Regions from separate parts of the Pedobacter sp. GQ55 genome, predicted to be linked through region 3. Evidence: riboswitches for the same ligand, from Rfam matches in the RefSeq annotation. Region 3 holds a riboswitch; each other region holds the start of a gene.

Region 1 (5,042 bases), on a different contig from region 3:
ACCGTAAAGGTACAAAATTAGACTGTTATATAATCAATTAACCTCTTCTGATTTTTATTTGTTTAGTATTTTTTCGATTACCCCAAAATTGAGAAGAAATCCTTATTTTGAATTGATTTCCCCTATTATTTCTGGTTTAACAAGAAAATCACGAATTTTAACAAAAATTAATCTAATGATAAGAGTAACCGAGCAAGAATCAACGTACAACGATATTGATAAAATGTCAGTACTAGAAATTCTAAAGGGCATAAATGATGAGGACAAAACAGTTCCCCATGCTGTGGAAAAAGTAATTCCTCAGATAGAGAAACTGGCTTCTGCTGTTGCCGAGCGAATGATAAACGGGGGAAGGTTATTTTACATCGGTGCGGGCACAAGTGGCCGACTGGGTGTTGTTGATGCCTCAGAGTGCCCTCCTACCTTTGGTGTTCCGTTTGATTGGGTTGTTGGTATTATTGCCGGCGGAGACACTGCCATACGAAGAGCAGTTGAAAATGCTGAAGACGATGACCAACAGGCATGGATTGATCTGCAGGAGTTTAAAATTGATGCTAATGACTGTTTAATTGGTCTTGCCGCATCAGGAACCACTCCATACGTTATCGGTGGACTAAACACTGCCCGTAAAAATGGTATTTTAACGGGTTGTATTGTTTGCAACGAGGGAGGGCCGATAGCTGCAGAAAGTGATTTCCCTGTAGAGGTAGTAGTTGGTCCTGAATTTTTAACGGGATCTACCAGAATGAAATCCGGAACTGCGCAAAAATTGGTTCTGAACATGCTTAGTACTACAGTAATGATAAAACTAGGCAGGGTAAAGGGCAATAAAATGGTAGACATGCAGCTAACCAATCATAAACTGGTAGACAGAGGTACACAAATGGTAATGGACGAACTGAATATTGATTACGAGCATGCTGCAGATTTGCTGATCCGTTATGGAAGTGTCCGTAAAGCTGTTGAATCTACCCATAAATAATCCAGCATGCACGAAATAGAGCCTTACTATCTATGGCGAGATGATTATATCGCGGCAGAAGATGAACGTTCTCCATTCTACAACACGGAGTACTCGGAATTTTATTTCGACAAGCAGTTGTATAATTTCCTGTTACATCCCCAATGGGATGATTTCGGATCAAGTACGATGTACCTTAAAGTATTGTATGTTGACTATGATAGAAATTATGCAATCATAGAGCTCATTGGAGAGTGGAACGATGCCATTGGTAACGACATTATGCTTCTGAAACGTGAAATCATTGAGCTCATGATTGACGAGGGAATAAACAAATTCATCCTGATTGGCGAAAATGTACTGAACTTCCATTCTTCTGAAGATAGTTATTACGAAGAATGGTTTCAGGAAGTTGAAGATGGATGGATTACAGGCATCAATTTCCAGGAACATGTAATCAATGAATTCCGTAACAGCAATATAGATTATTACATCAATTTTGGTGGCGAACTTGACGATATGGCATGGAGAACCTTAAAACCCCTTCAGTTTTTCAAGAAAGTTGAAGAAATCCTGACAAAAAGGCTCGGGGCATAGCTTTTGTTAGAACGAAACAATTCGTATCTTTAAATAAATTTAAAACACATGAATAATAACAATAATAATGATTGGGCACAACAGTCCGTTTTTGTAGAAGACTTAACTGGCAAGGTTGCCAAGAAATTCTTCGCTAATGTTTTTTTATGGATGTTTGTGGCGCTTGGCTTATCAACATTAGCTGCGTTTCTTATTTCAACCTCTCCCGCAGCTTTAAGTCAATTAATTAATTTTGAAACAGGACAAAGAACAATACTAGGTTATATCGCAATGTTTGCACCTCTTGGTCTGGTAATTTTAATGGGTACAGGATTTAACCGCCTGTCTTATGGTGCTTTATTAGGCGTATTTGTGTTATTTTCGGTTCTGTTAGGCGTTAGTTTAAGCTTTATATTACTTATTTATACTGCTGGTTCAATTGTAGCATGTTTTGCGGCCGCAGCGGGTATATTTGGAATAATGGCAGTTTTAGGCTACACTACAGATGTAGATCTAAGCAAATTTGGCCCTATATTAATGGTAGGTGTGGTAGGCTTATTCATTGCCGGTATCATCAACATGTTTATCGGAAGTGATCGTTTTAGCTACATAATGAGCTTCTTTGGAGTAGCAATCTTTACCGCCTTAACAGCATATGATGTTCAAAAACTGAAACGTATTGGTGCAGGTATTGAAGAAAATGGAGATCAAATGGCGGCAACTGATGCTAAGAAATTGGCAATTATGGGAGCCTTATCTCTTTACCTAGACTTTATAAACATCTTCTTATATCTATTAAGAATCTTCGGAAGCAGAAAATAACAACTTGTTTTCTTAAACAATGAACAGGCGGGTAGAGCAATAAATTATGCTTCACCCGCCTTTTCATTGTTTACATATTTATCTTTCAGGAGTACATTACCAGCTTGTTAATTAAGCACATTTTACACTTTCAAATTCAGCTGTACATGGCCATGTTTTCAAAACAATGTTTCGAAGTCCTGAGTTAATTGTCTCCTCTGTACAATTTTATATGCTTTAACGGTCGAAATTTTGGAAATGATTTTTCTTTGTTGCACCTTTGTAATGCTTATAGAGAAAGACGGAGGGATTAGACCCTGCGAAGTCTTAGCAACCTGTGCTTACAAGGTGCTACATTCTACTGGAGCCAAACCATTGGTTCCCGAAAGATAAGTTAAAGTCGACACCTAAACCGGACTTTTCGAATAAGCTTTGTATGTAATGAGTTCGGCACTTGTTTAGGCGTAGCCTCTATCAACTTTAGCTTATTACCTACTCATATTACTATTAAAAATGGACATTAGAGCAGAGTTAGAAAAACGTATCCTGATCATTGATGGTGCGATGGGCACTATGATACAACGTTACGTCCTTTCTGAAGAAGATTTCAGGGGCGAGCGGTTCAAAGATCACCCGTGTGATGTAAAAGGTAATAACGACTTACTAAACATTACCCGTCCAGATATCATTAAGGCCATTCATACTGAATATTTAAAGGCCGGTACAGATATCATTGAGACCAATACCTTTAGTACCCAACGTATTTCACTGGCCGATTACCAGATGGAAGAGCTCGATTATGAGATGAGCTTTGAAGGGGCTAAAATAGCCAAAGAGGCAGTTAATGAGTTCATGGCGGCTAATCCCGACAGAAAATGTTTCGTTGCCGGTGCCGTAGGTCCTACCAACAGAACGCTATCTATTTCTCCGGATGTAAACGATCCAGGGTTCAGGGCACTTACTTTCGATGAATTAGTTGATGCTTATTACGAACAAATACGCGGACTGGTTGATGGCGGTTCAGACCTGCTGTTAATTGAAACCATTTTTGACACCCTAAATGCCAAGGCTGCGATATTTGCCATCAAAAAATATGAGAATGTAATTGGCCGTAAAATAGAGATCATGATCTCGGGAACCATTACTGATGCTTCCGGAAGAACTTTGTCAGGTCAAACTGCCGAAGCTTTCCTAAATTCTGTAATACACGCCAACCCGTTAAGCATAGGCTTCAACTGCGCCTTAGGGGCAAAAGACATGAGGCCGCACATAGAAGAACTCTCTGCTAAGGCAGGCTGCTATGTTTCTGCATACCCCAATGCGGGGTTGCCAAATGAATTTGGTGCTTACGATGAGATGCCTCATGAAACGGCTCATCTGGTAGAAGATTTTATTCAGCATGGCTTCGTAAATATTGTAGGTGGTTGCTGCGGAACTACACCTGAGCATATCGGCTGTATCGCCGAAAAAGCGAAAAATGTAGCGCCGCGTAAAATACCTCAAATAGACCCTTATCTGCGTTTAAGCGGATTAGAGCCGGTTACCATAACTCCAGAGAGTATTTTTGTAAACATTGGTGAGCGTACAAACATTACCGGTTCTCCGAAATTCTCTAAACTCATTTTAGGCGGAGATTTCGAAGCTGCACTTGCTGTTGCACGTCAGCAGGTTGAAGGTGGCGCACAGGTTATTGATGTGAACATGGATGAGGGAATGATTGATTCGGAAGCCTCGATGACCAAATTCCTTAACCTGATTGCCTCTGAACCTGATATTTCCAAGTTGCCTATCATGGTCGATTCGTCTAAATGGACGGTTATCGAAGCCGGATTAAAATGCTTGCAGGGAAAAGGAATTGTAAACTCCATCTCTCTTAAAGAGGGCGAAGATAAATTCCGCGAAAGTGCACGCAAAATCATGACTTACGGTGCTGCCATAGTAGTTATGGCGTTTGATGAGCAAGGACAGGCCGATAATTTTGAAAGAAGAAAAGAGATCTGTAAAAGATCATATGATATTTTAGTTGATGAAATTGGCTTTCCGCCTCAGGACATCATCTTTGACCCGAACATCCTTACCGTTGCAACCGGATTAGAGGAACACAATAACTATGCGGTAGACTTTATAAATGCTACCCGATGGATTAAAGAAAACCTGCCACATGCAAAAGTAAGTGGTGGTGTTTCAAACATCTCCTTCTCGTTCAGAGGTAATAATACCGTTAGGGAAGCTATGCACTCTGCATTTTTATACCACGCCATCAAAGCTGGTTTAGATATGGGGATTGTAAATGCGGGGATGCTCGAGGTTTATCAGGAAATTCCGCCAGAGCTTTTAGTGCTTGTTGAGGATGTATTGTTAAACCGCAGAGATGATGCTACAGAGCGGTTGGTTGAATTTGCAGACACCATCAAATCTAAAGGCAAAGAGATTGTTAGGGATGAAGAATGGCGTAAAACCAGTGTCGAAGAAAGGCTTTCTCATTCATTAGTTAAAGGAATTATAGAATACCTTGATGCCGATGTTGAAGAAGCACGCCAGAAATACGCCAGACCAATCCAGGTAATTGAAGGCCCATTAATGGACGGAATGAACATTGTAGGTGATCTGTTTGGTGCCGGCAAAATGTTCCTTCCACAGGTTGTAAAATCCGCCCGCGTAATGAAAAAGGCTGTAGCTTATCTGTTGCCGTTTATTGAGCAGG
Region 2 (5,042 bases), on a different contig from region 3:
AGATATGAAATTGCACGTCTGCGTCAATACACTCTTCTAACAGTCCTTCTTTAGCTGCCTTTCTTCTGTTTTCGAGATGGTTTCTTATTGTCAAAATATCACTTTCAGTTCTGTTAAGTGCCGCTTTCTCTGCAATTTTCATTTCCAGTAATTGCCTGACCTCATCCAGATCTTTAACGTTAGCACGCTTTAACCGCAAATCCATAGGCTCCCTATTTGCTGTTAGCTGATCTACAAAAGTTCCAACTCCTTGCTGAACCCTGAGCAATCCTGAGTTGGCTAATATTTTGATGGCTTCCCTTATCGTTGAACGCCCAACACCAAAGTTTTTCATCAATTCCGGCTCTATCGGCAACTGTTCATTCACTTTGTATTGTCCAAGAGAAATCTGTTCACTTAATCGTGCGGCTACTTCATCCGCCAAAGACTTTTTTTGTATAAGATTCTTCATATTGATTCATCATATCATCAGATGAATTCAAATGTAGATAATAAAAGATATCAAACAAAAGAAATCCATAAAAAAAGGGCTCAAAACGAATTGAACCCTTTTCCCTAAACCAAACTATTTTACGCTTATTTTGCTGCTTTTGTAAAATTCAATACAATGTAAGCAGTTTTTGCTCCGTATTCTACTGGTGATTTAATAACCATGCTGTTGCCATCTGTAGAAGACAATACCGATCTGTAACCAGAGGTTACGTTTTTGGCTTTTTCACCTTCAAAGATCTTTTTGAATTGGAATGTCTCATCTGCAGGACTTACTGACCAGTATATTTTCTGAGTTTTTGCAGTACACGCTCCACCACCTGGTAAGGTATAACTTCCATTACCGCTGTTAGTAAGGCTCCAGGTACTTCCTTGAAAACAAGTGTAAGAACCTTCATCAAATAATGATTTTACTGCTGATTGCGGCAAGCCTTCAAATGTAATATCATTTAAAACCCAATTACCAGTTACATTACCTTTCTTTAAACTTTGAGTTGCACCACCTTTAGGTGAACAACTTTGCAAAACCATTAACGAACTGCATAAAATGGCTGCTATCAGTAATATTCTTTTCATATTCTTCTTTAATTTGATAATTCAATTACATAAATCTTGCCAAAACTCAAGGTGAATAATATTATACCCTTAACTTTGTTACATCTTATGCCCAATCTTAACTTTTAACCCCGTAATAATGAAGCCAGAAACACTTGCAATACATGCTGGAAATTTATACAAAGTCAGTACTAACGATGTCACCCCCCCTATAAATCTATCTACCACCTTCCTGAGAAATGAAGACGGTGGCTACTCTGGTGGACACATGTATAGCAGAGTGAGTAATCCAAATAGATCAGCATTAGAAAATGCGCTTTCAGAATTGGAAAAAGGCGTAGAAGCCTGTGCATTCTCTTCAGGAAATACAGCGGGGATGGCAGTTTTTCAAGCTTTAAAGCCAGGGAGCCATATCATTGCTCCTGATGACATGTACTGGGGTTTTAAAAAACAATTGCAGACGATCTTTAAAGACATCCTTGAAATTGATTTTATAGATCTTACTAACCTTGATAACATAGCAAAATTCATTAAAAAGAATACAGTACTGATATGGGTAGAAACCCCCTCAAATCCATTATTAAAAATTACAGACGTTGCCGGAGTTTCCAAAATTGCTAAGGAAAACAACCTTATCCTTGCCTGCGACAGCACTTTTGCTTCGCCATGCTTGCAAAATCCAATTGATTTTGGGGCTGATATTGTTATGCACTCGTCAACAAAATACATTGGTGGCCATAGTGATGTTCTTGGTGGTGTACTTATCACCGCAGAAAAAAATGAATTTTGGGAAAAGATCAGAAATATACAGCAAGTTGGCGGAGCAGTACCCTCTCCTTTCGATTGTTTCCTGTTGGTAAGAAGCATCAAAACATTGGCATATCGTATGCGTGGCCACTGCGCTAATGGAATGGCTTTAGCATTACACCTGGAAAAACATGCTGCTATTGTAGCAGTTTATTATCCAGGATTAACAACCCATCCTCAGCATGACATAGCAAAAAAGCAAATGACCGGCTTTGGAGGAATGTTATCAGTTTTAGTTAAAGGAGGATCTGATGAGGCCAGAAAAGTGGTTAATAGAGTTAAACTCTTTGCGCAGGCTACAAGTTTAGGTGGAGTTGAAAGTTTAATAGAACACCGTGCATCTGTTGAAGGACCGGACACCAAAACCCCACAAAATTTAATTCGGATATCTGTTGGACTTGAACATATAGATGACTTAATAGCAGATTTAGATCAGGCACTTGCCGGATAAAACCAAGCTAATCCATCAAAAAACCAATTTACAGCGCTGTAAAACAACGAGTTAATAAATATCCAAAATATAATTTTGGATATTTATTAACTTAAATCTACATTTGCAGTATCATTTAGCGAAAGCTAATCAAGTCAACCTTCCTTAATAAAAGGTTTGATTTATAAAGAAGTGGCGAGAGACAGGCTCTTTGACCCACTGGCAACCCTCCCAAGATGGAGAAGGTGCCAATTCCTGACCAAAAGACGTGGTGTCGTTTGGAAAGATAAATTGAAACAAAATGAAAACTGTAAGAATTACTTCAAATCTGTTAAATTATTGTTATCCTCAGCAGGCTAATTGCATGTGCTGTTGCATACTATAATTTACAAATCTTCCTTTTGCATTTCACATTCATACGGAAGGCCCCTTGCAGGGGTACGCTTAACAACCGTATACGTTTCCGAAGCTAAAAATCTTATAACGTATCTAATCAAAAACATAACAGGAACCACTTAAAACTAAATATAACATGTCAACATCACATAAATTCGAAACATTACAAGTACATGCAGGTCAGGAAATTGATCCTACAACAGGATCAAGAGCTGTTCCAATATATCAAACCACCTCTTACGGCTTTAAGAACTCTGAACACGGTGCAAACTTATTTGCGCTAAAGGAATTCGGAAACATTTATACCAGGATCATGAATCCAACAACAGATGTTTTCGAAAAAAGAGTAGCAGCGCTTGAAGGCGGTGTGGCTGCTTTAGCAGTAGCTTCGGGACAGGCAGCTCAATTTATTGCGTTAAATAACATCCTACAAGCAGGTGACAATTTTGTATCCTCATCTCATTTATATGGTGGATCATATAATCAGTTCAAAGTAAGCTTTAAACGTCTTGGTATTGAGGTTAGATTCGCTAATGGTGATGATGCTAATGATTTTGAAACAAAAATCGATGCAAATACCAAAGCTATATATTTAGAAACCATTGGTAATCCGGCTTTTAGTATTGCTGATTTCGAAAAATTATCTGCCATTGCCAACAGACACGATTTACCACTAATAGTAGATAATACTTTTGGTGCAGCCGGTTACCTATTTAAACCTTTAGAACACGGGGCCCATATTGTTGTTCAATCTGCTACCAAATGGATTGGCGGACACGGCACCAGTATTGGCGGAGTAATAGTAGATGGCGGAAATTACAACTGGGGAAATGGTAAATTCCCTCAATTTACCGAACCATCGGAAGGATATCATGGTTTAATTTTTAATGATGTTTTTGGAATTGGTGGTCCCTTTGGAAATATTCAATTCATTATTCGTGCCCGCGTTGAAGGCTTAAGGGATTTTGGCCCGGCCATCTCTCCTTTCAATTCTTTCCTTTTAATTCAGGGATTAGAAACTTTATCGCTTCGCGTGCAACGGCACGTAGACAACACACTTGCACTGGCAACCTGGTTGGAGCGCCATGATGCTGTGAAAAGTGTTAATTATCCTGGACTTGAAAGCAGCCCATACCATGCCAATGCCAAAAAATATTTAAAGAATGGTTTCGGTGCAGTGCTATCTTTTGAACTACATGGTGATAAAGAAAAAGCAACGGCATTGGTAGACAATCTTAAGCTTGTTAGTCACCTTGCAAACCTGGGTGATGCAAAAACCCTTATCATACAACCCTCAGCAACTACGCATCAACAGCTAAGTGACCAAGAACAAATTGCAGCAGGCATTACTGCCAGCCAGCTACGTGTTTCAGTAGGAATTGAACACATAGATGATATCAAGGCTGATTTCGAACAAGCCTTTGCTGCTATAAACAAATAAAATAAAACGCTACAAGATCTAAAGAATGAGTACTACTGCCACATATACGCATACAAAGTTGTTTAAACTGGAGAACGGGAAAAAACTACGCAAATTAGAAGTTGCTTATCAAACTTATGGCAAACTAAATGCGAAGAAAGATAATGCGATCTGGGTATGCCATGCACTTACAGCCAATGCTGATGTTTTAGACTGGTGGAAAGGACTTTTCGGTAATAACGATCTGTTTAACCCTGAGGAACACTTTATCATTTGTGCAAATGTATTAGGTTCTAATTACGGTACAACCAACCCGCTAAGTATAAATCCGGTAACGGGGCAACCCTATTACCTTGCTTTTCCAGAATTTACGATAAGAGATTTGGTAGCTGCTCACCGCCTGCTTGCAACACATCTTGAGATTCAACACATTAAAGTGTTAATTGGCGGTTCTTTAGGCGGACAACAAGCATTGGAATGGGCCATTACGGATAGCAAAAGCGTAGACAATCTAATTCTTGTAGCGACAAATGCAGTACACTCGCCATGGGGAATTGCATTTAATGAGAGTCAGCGTTTAGCCATCAGCACTGATCGTACATTTTACGCACAGCAGCCAGATGGTGGCTTAAAAGGGTTAAAGGCTGCAAGGAGCATTGCTTTATTATCTTACCGTACCTATGAGGCATATTCAGCTACACAATTAGAAAGTGTAAATGACAAAACGGGTTCATTCAGAGCTGCCTCTTACCAGAATTATCAGGGCGAAAAACTATGTAAACGCTTTAATGCCTATAGCTATTGGTACCTAAGCAAAGCTATGGACAGCCATAATGTTGGCCGAAGCAGAAAAAGTATTGTTGATGCCTTGGCATTGGTTAAAGCAAATACACTGGTAATAGGAATTGAAAACGATGTGCTATTCCCGCTTTGTGAACAAGAATT
Region 3 (5,042 bases):
ATATTTGAATTTCATGATGTCTAGAATTTAAAGTTAAGGTTAAAACCAAATGATCTTGTTGTTGGAAGAGTTAGATCCTCCAGACCTTGAGCGTTTCCTGTATTGAATGCAGTTTCAGGATCAATGTTTGGCACATCTTTATGGATGATCCAAAGATTACGTCCCACTATTGAGAAAGTAGCGTCTTGTAACCCGATCTTTTTAACCCATTGCGAAGGAATGTTGTAACTTAATCTAGCTTCTCTTAATTTGATATAAGAAGCGCTGTAAACAAATTGCTCATCTGCATTGGTTGTAGCTTTGTAATACTCTTCTGCAGCAATAATTTTATTGTTCTTAGTGCCATCAGCCAGAACTCCGTCAAAGATCATCCCGTCATTAAATGTAGTACTACCCACGGTATAGGTAAGTCCGCCATTTTCAGCATTTCTTCCTCTCATTGTACTTGCCAGTACTCCTGTGTAAGTTCCTGTAGCGTTACTGCCAGAGAATACTTTACCACCAATTCTGGCGTCTACAAGGAAATTCAGATTGAAATTCTTGTAAGTAAAGTTATTCGTAATTCCGCCTATCCAGTTTGGTGTAAACTTGCCAAGAATTTGTTTTTCAGGATTGATAACCGGAGTGCCATCAGAGCTTACCAGAATTTGTCCGGTAGCATCACGCTGATAGGCAGTTCCGAAGAAAGTACCATAAGGCTGGCCTACTGCAGCCAATACATCAAGCGTTCCACTGGTGCCAATTGTATAGCTGCTAATGCGTCCTTCTTTATCAAGTTCTGTAACCTTACTGCGATTACGTGAATAGTTTAAATTGATGTCCCAGCTAAAGTCTTTAAGTTTAACAGGAGTTAAACCTAATTGAACTTCTATTCCCTTGTTATTGATACTGCCGCCATTAATAAGTTTTTGTGTATATCCTGTTCCTGAACTTACATCAACTTTTAAAATCTGGTTAATACTGTTTGTATTGTATACACTTAGATCCAGCTTAATGCGGTTATCAAACAAGCCAATTTCGGCACCCGCCTCAGTCGATTTAGTGATTTCTGGCAGAAGGTTTGGGTTAAGGTCGATCGTATTGACTGATTGTTGTGGGTTTCCATCAAATGGAGCGGTGAAGCTATAGGTGTTGATCAGCTGATAAGGATCTGTTGCCTTTCCTACTTTAGACCAACCTCCTCTTAGTTTAGCGAAACTGAGCACCTCGCTTTTAATGTCAAAAGCTTCTGTAAGAATTAAACTTCCGTTAACAGAAGGATAGAAGTAAGATAGGTTCGGTTTTGGTAAACTGGAATCCCAGTCGTTACGTGCTGTTAAGTTCAGATATGCATAGTCTCTAAAGCCCAATTGAGCGGATCCAAATAAACTATAGGTTCTAAGTTTGGTGTAAACGTTTGAAGATACCAATGGATCTCTTGAGTTGCTCAATGTATATAAGCCGTTTACTGCCAGCTTGGTCGCTTTCTGATTGTTTTGTTCGAAAGTAGAGGTTCTAATGTTCCCGCCACCCAAAATATCTATCGAGAAATCTGAATTCAGTTTCTTATTGAACTCTAAACGACCTTCGGTATTATTTTCATTAACCGTGTATGCATCTTCCTCGTATGAACCGAAGGGGGTACCATTTGTGCCGTAAGCGATTTTGATCTTTCTACGATCTGTATAGTAATCATTTCCTGTTCTGAAGTTGGCAGAAAGTGCACTTGTAATTTTATAGTTTAATTCGGCATTACCAATAATACGATCGCGTTTCTGGCCAACGGTATTCTCGTAGGCTATGAAGTACGGGTTACTATAGTAACTGTTGTTCCAGTTGAAATCGTTTCCGTTTTCGTCTTTATAGTTTTTAAGCTGATTAACATCTACCTGTCTTCCAAACCATGTAAATTGAAGCATCGGGCCTGTTGCACGTTTTCCGCCAGATGCAGGAAGGTTATCGGCATTGCTTTTTATATAATTTGCAGAAGCGTTTAATGTTAATTTAGGAGTGATTCTGTATGTGGTATTTAATAATAACGAATTCTTGTCCTGAGAAGAATTTGGCAGTATACCACCTTGCGTAAGGTTGTTGTAAGAGAAACGGACATCTTGTTTTTCTCCAGAGCCTGCAATAGCAATACCATTATTAAGCGCAAAACCTGTTTCGAAGAAGTCCCTAACATTATCTGGATGAGCAATAAATGGAACAGCAACACCTTTAGAGTTAAACTGCGGAATTAAACGGCCGTCTAATGCAGGTCCCCAGCTTTCATCTACACCGTCATTTACACCTCCACCTTTTCCATCTACAAAGCTAAACTTGCCGCTTGTGCCTTGTCCGAATGAGTTTTGATAATCGGGTAAGGTTAGCAGATTTGAAAATGTAGCATTAGAGTTAACGCTGATACCTAAGCCTTTTTGACCTCTGCCTGTTTTGGTTTTAATAAGGATAACACCCGCTGCTGCACGTGATCCATATAGTGCTGCTGCATTTGGACCTTTAAGCACACTGATTGATTCAATGTCTTCTGAATTAATATCAGAAATCGTGTTGGCAAAATCCCTTGATCCAGCTATACCTAGATTCTGCGAGTTATCAACAGGTACTCCGTCCACTACAAAGAGGGGTTGGTTGTTACCTGATATAGAGGTTTCGCCACGAATAATAATTCTTGATGAACCCATATCGCCCTGGCTACTTGTAGTTTGTACACCTGCAATTTTTCCGGCCAAAGAGTTGATCAGGTTGGTTTCTTTTGCAGTAGCAATATCTTTAGATTTTAATTCCTGAACTGAGTAGCCCAGCGATTTCTTTTCTTTAGAGATACCAAGGGCTGTAACAACAACTTCACTTAAAGCATTGGCCGAAACATCAAGTGCAATATTTAATGTAGTTGTGGCTGCGGTAACGGTTATCTCTTTTGTAGTATATCCAAGATAAGATATACTAAGCACATCATTAACATCTGCAGCAAGAGAAAACTTACCGCTACCATCTGTAGTGGTTCCGCTTTTTTTACCTTTTATAGTAATTGATGCCCCTGGAATGGTTTCGCCATCAGGATTTCCGGTAACAGTACCTGTTATCTTAACAGATTGTGCCTGTACGGTTTGCAGGAAAAAAAAGGATATAAGTATCCCCGCAAAAATTTTGTATATTTTTAACATGTGAATTAAATAAATGGGTGTATAATAAATTCTTTTGGTTTGTATTAAATAACGCAACAGTGCATTCGTTTTTGACTGATCATAAGACCAGATGAAGGATAATGAGATGGAGATGAGCAGCGCATTTCTTTTTGGTGTACTTTCTGTGTCATGTTTTTATACATTTATAGTTTAGGTCATCCCTTACATACTTTGTCGTGAACAGAATTAGATTTGGTTATGATGATTGATAAGGAGCATTGCGCTGTTTAATCTTATCTTTTCCGCTTTGCAGCGAATTGGAATTAGCACCTTTTACAATAAATTGTAGAGGTTGCTAAGACATCATAGGGCCAATCCCTCAGTCTTTCTTGATAAGCAGGAAGTTTTAAGAACCATTTGCTGCGACAAATATAGGAATAATCTAGTATTCCTATAGAAATTAATAAAATAAATATTCTGTATTTTGAGCAGGACAGTACAGGTTGCTGAAAATGCCTAAGAAAATTAACATTGTAAACACACTCAACTTTACCTGAATATTCTAATGAAATTTCTTTATTCTTTCTTGCTGATACTTTTCGCCATTCCTATGGTAGAAAAAGCATACTCTAATGAAGTTAAACCCTCCGGTTTGCAATGCGAACATTTGATAAACCCAATTGGGGTAGATTTGTTAAATCCGCGCTTGTCGTGGATGATGGCAGATACCCGTCAGGGTGCTAAACAAACTGCCTATAGAATTATTGTAGGTAAAGATTCATCAGAAGTAGCAAGAAAAAAGGGGCTTTCATGGGAGTCTGGCAAAGTAACCTCGTCTGCCAACCTTGTTAATTATAAAGGCAAAACCCTGGAGCCATTTACTAAATACTACTGGTTTGTTGAGCTTTGGGATAAAGATGGTAAACCAGCTTCATCTGGTGCGGTGGCGAGTTTCGAAACAGGAATGATGAAAGTCGACAACTGGAAAGGTACCTGGATTAGTGACGGTAACGATATTGATAAACGTGAGGCTCCATATTTCAGAAAAGTATTTGAACCCGCTAAAAAAATAAAATCTGCAAGGGCATATATTGCTGCTGCTGGTTTATACGAATTATATTTAAATGGGAAAAAAGTAGGCAATCATAGACTTGATCCTATGTACACCCGTTTCGACAGACGTAACTTGTATGTTTCTTACGATGTTACTGCGCAACTTCAAAAAGGTAAAAATGCTGTTGGTGTTTTACTTGGCAATGGATGGTATAACCATCAATCTATTGCGGTATGGAATTTTGACAAGGCACCCTGGAGAGCAAGACCTACTTTTTGTCTGGATTTAAGAATCACTTATGAAGATGGAACTGTTGATGTGGTTACTTCCGGTGGCGACTGGAAAACAAGTTCAAGTCCAATAGTGCTTAACAATATTTATACTGCCGAGCATTATGATGCGCGTAAGGAACAACCAGGTTGGAATACTGCAGATTTTGATGATAAGAAGTGGAATGGAATCTCGCTTAGAGCTGCTCCATCAAATAATGTTGTAAGTCAGGTAATGCAGCCAATTCGTAATGTCGAAGAAATTCCTTCGAAAACAATGCAAAAGGTTAATGACACCGTATATGTTTTTGATCTGGGTCGCAATATTTCCGGAGTTACAAAAATGAAAGTAAGCGGAGAGGAAGGAACTGTTATTCGTATTAAGCATGGCGAACGTTTGCATGCTAATGGAAGATTAGACCTATCTAATATTGATGTTTACTATCGCCCGAAAGACAATACCGATCCTTTTCAAACAGATATCGTTACCTTATCAGGTAAAGGGGAACTTGAGTTTATGCCTAAGTTCAATTACAAGGGATTCCAGTATGTTGAGATAACCAGCAGTAAGCCTATACAATTAACTAAAGAAAGTATCACCGGCTACTT
Region 4 (5,042 bases), on a different contig from region 3:
CGGTCTGATCTGTACAGTTAGGGCACCAGGTACCGATAATCTCTACAATCACTACCTTACCTTTATACTTGTCATCGCTTAGCGAAACAGATTTACCGTTCAAATCAGGAAAAGTAAAGTCAAGCTTTTTATACCCTTCCTTTAAAAAGGTTAGTTTATAAGGATCAGGCAAATCAGCAACATTGTTTTTGGTCGCATCAAATTTGATGTTCTTATAAATTCCAAAACCCTGCTCTCCGGAAAGGGTTCCATCTTCATTTATCTTTCCTTTAATAATGAAAGGGCTGGGGCCTGTAAAACCTGATAAAGCAAATTCATCACCTTGTACCGTACCTTCAATTTCGCGGCTATCGCCAACAACAGTCATTATCACACCGGTAAGTTTATTTCCCGATTGCTTTAATACGGCAATAGAGGCCGGAACCGCTTCTTTACTATAAAGCTTAAGTTCCCATTTACCGCTTAAATCTGCTTTTGGTGCCACATCTTTTCCTGGCTCAACAAAGCGATATGCCTTACCGTATTCTGCTGTAAAAGGAAGTGCATTTCCTCTAAAATTAGGCACCAAACTACGGTATTCGCCAGTTAGCCTTCCATCGTCTTCTATTTTAGCTACCAAAGCGGCATCATAGGTGTTCATTTTAACGAATATGGAGTCTTTGCCAATTAGCTGTACATGGAAATCATCGCGGCGAGTGCCATTTAAAAGGGTAAACACTGCATGTTGAGGATCTTTTCCTTTTAGTTCGAAATTAAAGGGAACCTGCGATTCGCTTACGGTAAATACGCCGCGCCATACGCCCTCTTTAATAAATTTTGCAGGTTCAGGTTTAGTTCCTGCAAGTGCTGCACCACTCAATAAAATACCTGCCGACAGGCATTTAGCTTTAAATAGATAATCTTTTAAGTTCATTGTATAGGGGGTTTTTTAGGTTGTTTAAGAGAATTTTGGGCATAACGATTCCTGCCTCAATAGCCTGGCTATTAGATTCTGACGAATAAATTCAAGAAAATCAATCAGGGAATGCTGTAGAAACTACATGCACATACAACAACAGAATTTTAAATTTTTCATATCACTAGTTAATTTATATTTCTAAAAATCATTTTTTAGAAAATTTTATAAATCATCTATTAATGGTGGAGTTACTAGATGTTGGCAATAAAAATCATCTACTAAGGGGTGGAGCTTTATTAGATTGATGTAAAGGTAATGCTTAGAAATAACAATTCAAAAAAAATCTACTAATTTAGTAGTATTTATTTTTTATGTTATAATTCGGCCTTCTATTAGCCGTTGTTGTATATTGTTAAACGTTTATGAATTAACATCCCGGCGTGTTGCAGAAAGCGAGCTGAATGAACTTTCCACCATTGCATAAAGCCACGCAATCTACACAGCCAGGATGTTAATTTTTACCATTAAGCTCATTATATAGTTACCGCATTATAAATTGCAGAAAGCCTTTCAACGGTATAATCTATTTCTTCCATGGTGTTATACTTACTAAACGAAAAGCGCACCGTATGACGGGATGGATCTGCATTAATTGCTTTAAGCACATGCGATGCCGACCCTGTAGAGCAGGCGCTTCCCCCAGACACAGAAATATTATTCAGGTCCAGATACCCCAATAAGTCATCAGCACCTTCATGTTGTGGCAGGCTAACACTTAACACGGTGTAAAGGCTCTTATCCGCATCGGCCGAATTTCCATTAAACTGCACCCCTTCAATTTCGGCCTTCAATTTAAAGATCATCCTGTCTTTTAGTTTCTGTATATACCTTGCATGTTCATCAATATCGCGGTAAGCAATTTCCAAAGCTTTTGCCAGTCCAATGATTCCATGAATATTTTCGGTTCCTGCACGTAGCCTGCGTTCCTGAGATCCGCCATGAATCAGCTTCGAAAGCTGGATCCCATTTTTACAGTAAATAAATCCTACACCTTTTGGACCATGAAATTTATGTGCCGATGCAGCTACAAAATGTGCCTTCAATTTTGACAGATCATGGCGATAATGCCCAATGGTCTGAACCGTATCTGAATGAAAAATAGTGTTGCTACTACAACAGAGCTCACCAATTAATTCAATATCGTTTAAATTCCCAATTTCATTATTGGCATGCATTACCGATACCAGTGAGCGCTCCTTATTTTTTAATAGTTGCGGTAAATGCTCAACATCAATGTTTCCCTTATCATCCGTATTTATAAAGCTTAGGGTTATCTCACTACGCTTTTTAAGCGCTTCTAGTGTATGCAGAACTGCATGATGCTCAAATGGAGTAGTAATTACGTGTTTAACCTGCTCAGAATACACACTTGATAATATTGCTGTATTATCGGCCTCAGTACCACCACTTGTAAAAATAATTTCATTGGGTGCAGTATTTAAAAGATCAGCAATGGTATTTCTGGCATTTTCAATAGCGTTTTTCACAATTCTTCCATCTTCATGATGTGATGATGGATTGCCAAAATGCTCCAGCAGGTAAGGGATAATCTCCTTATAAACCTCTTTGTCCAGTTGGGTGGTTGCAGCATTGTCTAGATAAATTCTCATTTCTTCCTCCTCTTTTTTAATTAATTGTTTATAATTAATCATTCTGTGATGTCAGCTTATGCAGAAGAGGTACAACTCTTTACCATTTTATCTTTCTCCACATTCGCGGAGCAGGAATTAGCACCTTTTACAAGCAAAGCTCGTACAGGTTGCTAAGACGTCGTAGGGCCTTTCCCTCTGTCTTTCTGGATAAGTAAATTACAAGAACAACTATTGAGTCCCAAATGTATAAATAAAAACTACTAATTTACTAGACTTTATTAAAATAAATTTTAATTCCTATTAATTGGCTTGTTTTACCGCAAAAAAGCAAGAAGAAACGACTTTCATAAAACATTGATAACTACAACATTACTAGGTGTTATACAATGCTTAAACAATCGTTACACAATAGCAAAACAATCTCCATTCGATTTTGGAATGTATAAACATTGAGCAGGGAAACATTGTTATTCGCTAACATATAATTTGAAATAAATACTACTAAAATAGTAGTATTTATTTACATTTGGCTAAGAGGAATTAAATTATGACTAGCCATTTTAACTATTTAGCCTTCGCTATTCCAGCTTTTTTTGTGTTTCTATTTTTAGAGTACGGCATCGCTGTGAAGCTAAAAAAGGCGCATTTATTCAAATATGAAAGTTCAATTTCCAACCTCAGCATAGGCATTGCCGAAAGACTTCTGAATCTCTTTATATCAGCAAGTTTCTACAGCTTATTCTTTTGGATTTATAACAACTACGCACTTTTCAGTATACCAAATACCTGGTGGGTATGGATATTATTGATACTCGTTACAGATCTGGTTTGGTACTGGTATCACCGTTTGGGTCACGAGGTAAACATCCTTTGGGCAGCCCATATCGTACATCATCAAAGCGAAGAATTTAACTTTACCGTATCAGCAAGGATCACCGTTTTTCAGGCTCTGATCAGAAATCTTTTTTGGTGCGTTATACCACTATTGGGGTTTCATCCTACTATGGTGATCACTATTCTTGTTGTCCATGGAGCCTATTCTTTTTTTACCCATACTCAGCTGATTAGAAATTTAGGCTGGCTAGAATACATTCTGGTTACGCCTTCCATTCATGGCGTTCACCATGCCAGCGATGAGAAATATCTTGATAAGAACTATGGAGATGTATTCGTTTTTTGGGACAAGATCTTTGGAACATTCCAAAGGGAAGAAGAACCACCTAAGTACGGTCTTACACATCCCGTAAAAAGTTACAGCTTCTTATGGCAGCACTTCCATTACTACCTTGAAATTTTAGCTGCGTGTAAAAAAGTACCCGACATAAGGACCAAATTAAAAATCGTCTTTGGTCATCCCTCCAGACTGGATCAGGAGATCAGGCCAACGCTCGAAAAGAAATACTTGCAGCACAAAGCCTCCTCTTCTTATCGTTTTAAATTCAGAGGATATTTAAACATACAAATAATTGTCAGTGTAATTCTTTTAACATTGATCACCGGTTTATATCCTTTCTTTGAAACCGCCGATAAGCTGTTTATTGTAGGGTTTGTTCTGCTTACGCTGATCAACTGCGGGGCCTTAATGGAACAAAGAAAATGGATTTACTACCTAGAGTATACCCGGCTCCTAACTGTATTTGCCTATATTTTTTGGAAGTCAGACCATATGGAATTATTACTACCGTTAGTAGTGCTGCTATTCATTGCAGAGCAACTATTCCGCATCAGCCATTTATACCGCCATTATGTGCTTAGGTATGATAAAGTTTAACTTATTTCAGAACCTATTCATACTTCAAAGCATCAACTGCGTTCGCATTTGCAACCTTAACCGTTTGAAAACTTACCGTAAGTATGGCAATAAATACAGACAAAAATAAAGCAATTAAAAACGGCCAGGCAGTCATTTCAACTTTATAATCATATTTCTGAAGCCACCTTACCGCAATGATATACGCAGCAGGAATAGCAATCATATTTGACAGAATAACCAGTTTTATAAAATCTTTGTTCAAAAGAATGAGAATACTTTTCAAATCGGCACCAAGAACCTTCCTGATACTGATTTCTTTACTTCTCTGCTCTGCAATATATAAAGCAAGACCTAGCAGGCCTAAACAAGAGATAAAAATGGCAAAACAACCAAACAGGTTAGATAGCACGCTGAGCAATCGTTCTGTTTTTAGCTTCTGCTGCATACCCTGATTAACAAACTGGAGATCCGCCGGATAAGAAGGATTAAGTCGATGGCTAATGTCTTTGATAGACTGAACTGATTTGCTTAGCGGTTGATCTGGATTAAGACGAAGTAGTAATACTTTACTTTGAGCGATGTTCCAATAAAATACGGTAGGTTTTGACTTTGCGCCCAATTGTTCGTTTGTGTAGTCTTTAACAACACCAATTACATTTAGCGACTGATCGCCCCAGGTAATCTTAGCGCCCACCGGATTTTTAAGCCCCATCGTTCTCACGGCACTTTCATTTAGCAG

The links. Region 3 has a riboswitch for S-adenosylmethionine ahead of AC6CH7_RS07965 (SusC/RagA family TonB-linked outer membrane protein). Riboswitches for the same ligand answer to the same signal wherever they lie in the genome.
Region 1: it holds a riboswitch for S-adenosylmethionine, as region 3 does, so the genes downstream of both, metH (methionine synthase) here and AC6CH7_RS07965 (SusC/RagA family TonB-linked outer membrane protein) in region 3, are expected to answer to the same signal.
Region 2: it holds a riboswitch for S-adenosylmethionine, as region 3 does, so the genes downstream of both, AC6CH7_RS24720 (O-acetylhomoserine aminocarboxypropyltransferase/cysteine synthase family protein) here and AC6CH7_RS07965 (SusC/RagA family TonB-linked outer membrane protein) in region 3, are expected to answer to the same signal.
Region 4: it holds a riboswitch for S-adenosylmethionine, as region 3 does, so the genes downstream of both, AC6CH7_RS18355 (cysteine desulfurase family protein) here and AC6CH7_RS07965 (SusC/RagA family TonB-linked outer membrane protein) in region 3, are expected to answer to the same signal.

The regions. Positions count from the first base shown of each region.
Region 1 is NZ_JCAXEI010000005.1:194,362-199,403, reverse strand. It holds gene murQ (N-acetylmuramic acid 6-phosphate etherase) at 176-982, shown strand; gene AC6CH7_RS15355 (hypothetical protein) at 989-1,558, shown strand; gene AC6CH7_RS15350 (Bax inhibitor-1/YccA family protein) at 1,607-2,359, shown strand; SAM riboswitch class I at 2,625-2,734, shown strand; gene metH (methionine synthase) at 2,852-5,042, shown strand, end outside.
Region 2 is NZ_JCAXEI010000015.1:91,582-96,623, forward strand. It holds gene AC6CH7_RS24705 (FadR/GntR family transcriptional regulator) at 1-451, opposite strand, end outside; gene AC6CH7_RS24710 (lipocalin family protein) at 577-1,065, opposite strand; gene AC6CH7_RS24715 (trans-sulfuration enzyme family protein) at 1,184-2,302, shown strand; SAM riboswitch class I at 2,461-2,574, shown strand; gene AC6CH7_RS24720 (O-acetylhomoserine aminocarboxypropyltransferase/cysteine synthase family protein) at 2,814-4,118, shown strand; gene AC6CH7_RS24725 (homoserine O-acetyltransferase family protein) at 4,144-5,042, shown strand, end outside.
Region 3 is NZ_JCAXEI010000002.1:721,933-726,974, reverse strand. It holds gene AC6CH7_RS07970 (SusD/RagB family nutrient-binding outer membrane lipoprotein) at 1-15, opposite strand, end outside; gene AC6CH7_RS07965 (SusC/RagA family TonB-linked outer membrane protein) at 21-3,149, opposite strand; SAM riboswitch class I at 3,401-3,509, opposite strand; gene AC6CH7_RS07960 (alpha-L-rhamnosidase) at 3,676-5,042, shown strand, end outside.
Region 4 is NZ_JCAXEI010000007.1:104,570-109,611, forward strand. It holds gene AC6CH7_RS18350 (peroxiredoxin family protein) at 1-913, opposite strand, end outside; gene AC6CH7_RS18355 (cysteine desulfurase family protein) at 1,432-2,568, opposite strand; SAM riboswitch class I at 2,653-2,764, opposite strand; gene AC6CH7_RS18360 (sterol desaturase family protein) at 3,098-4,321, shown strand; gene AC6CH7_RS18365 (ABC transporter permease) at 4,335-5,042, opposite strand, start outside.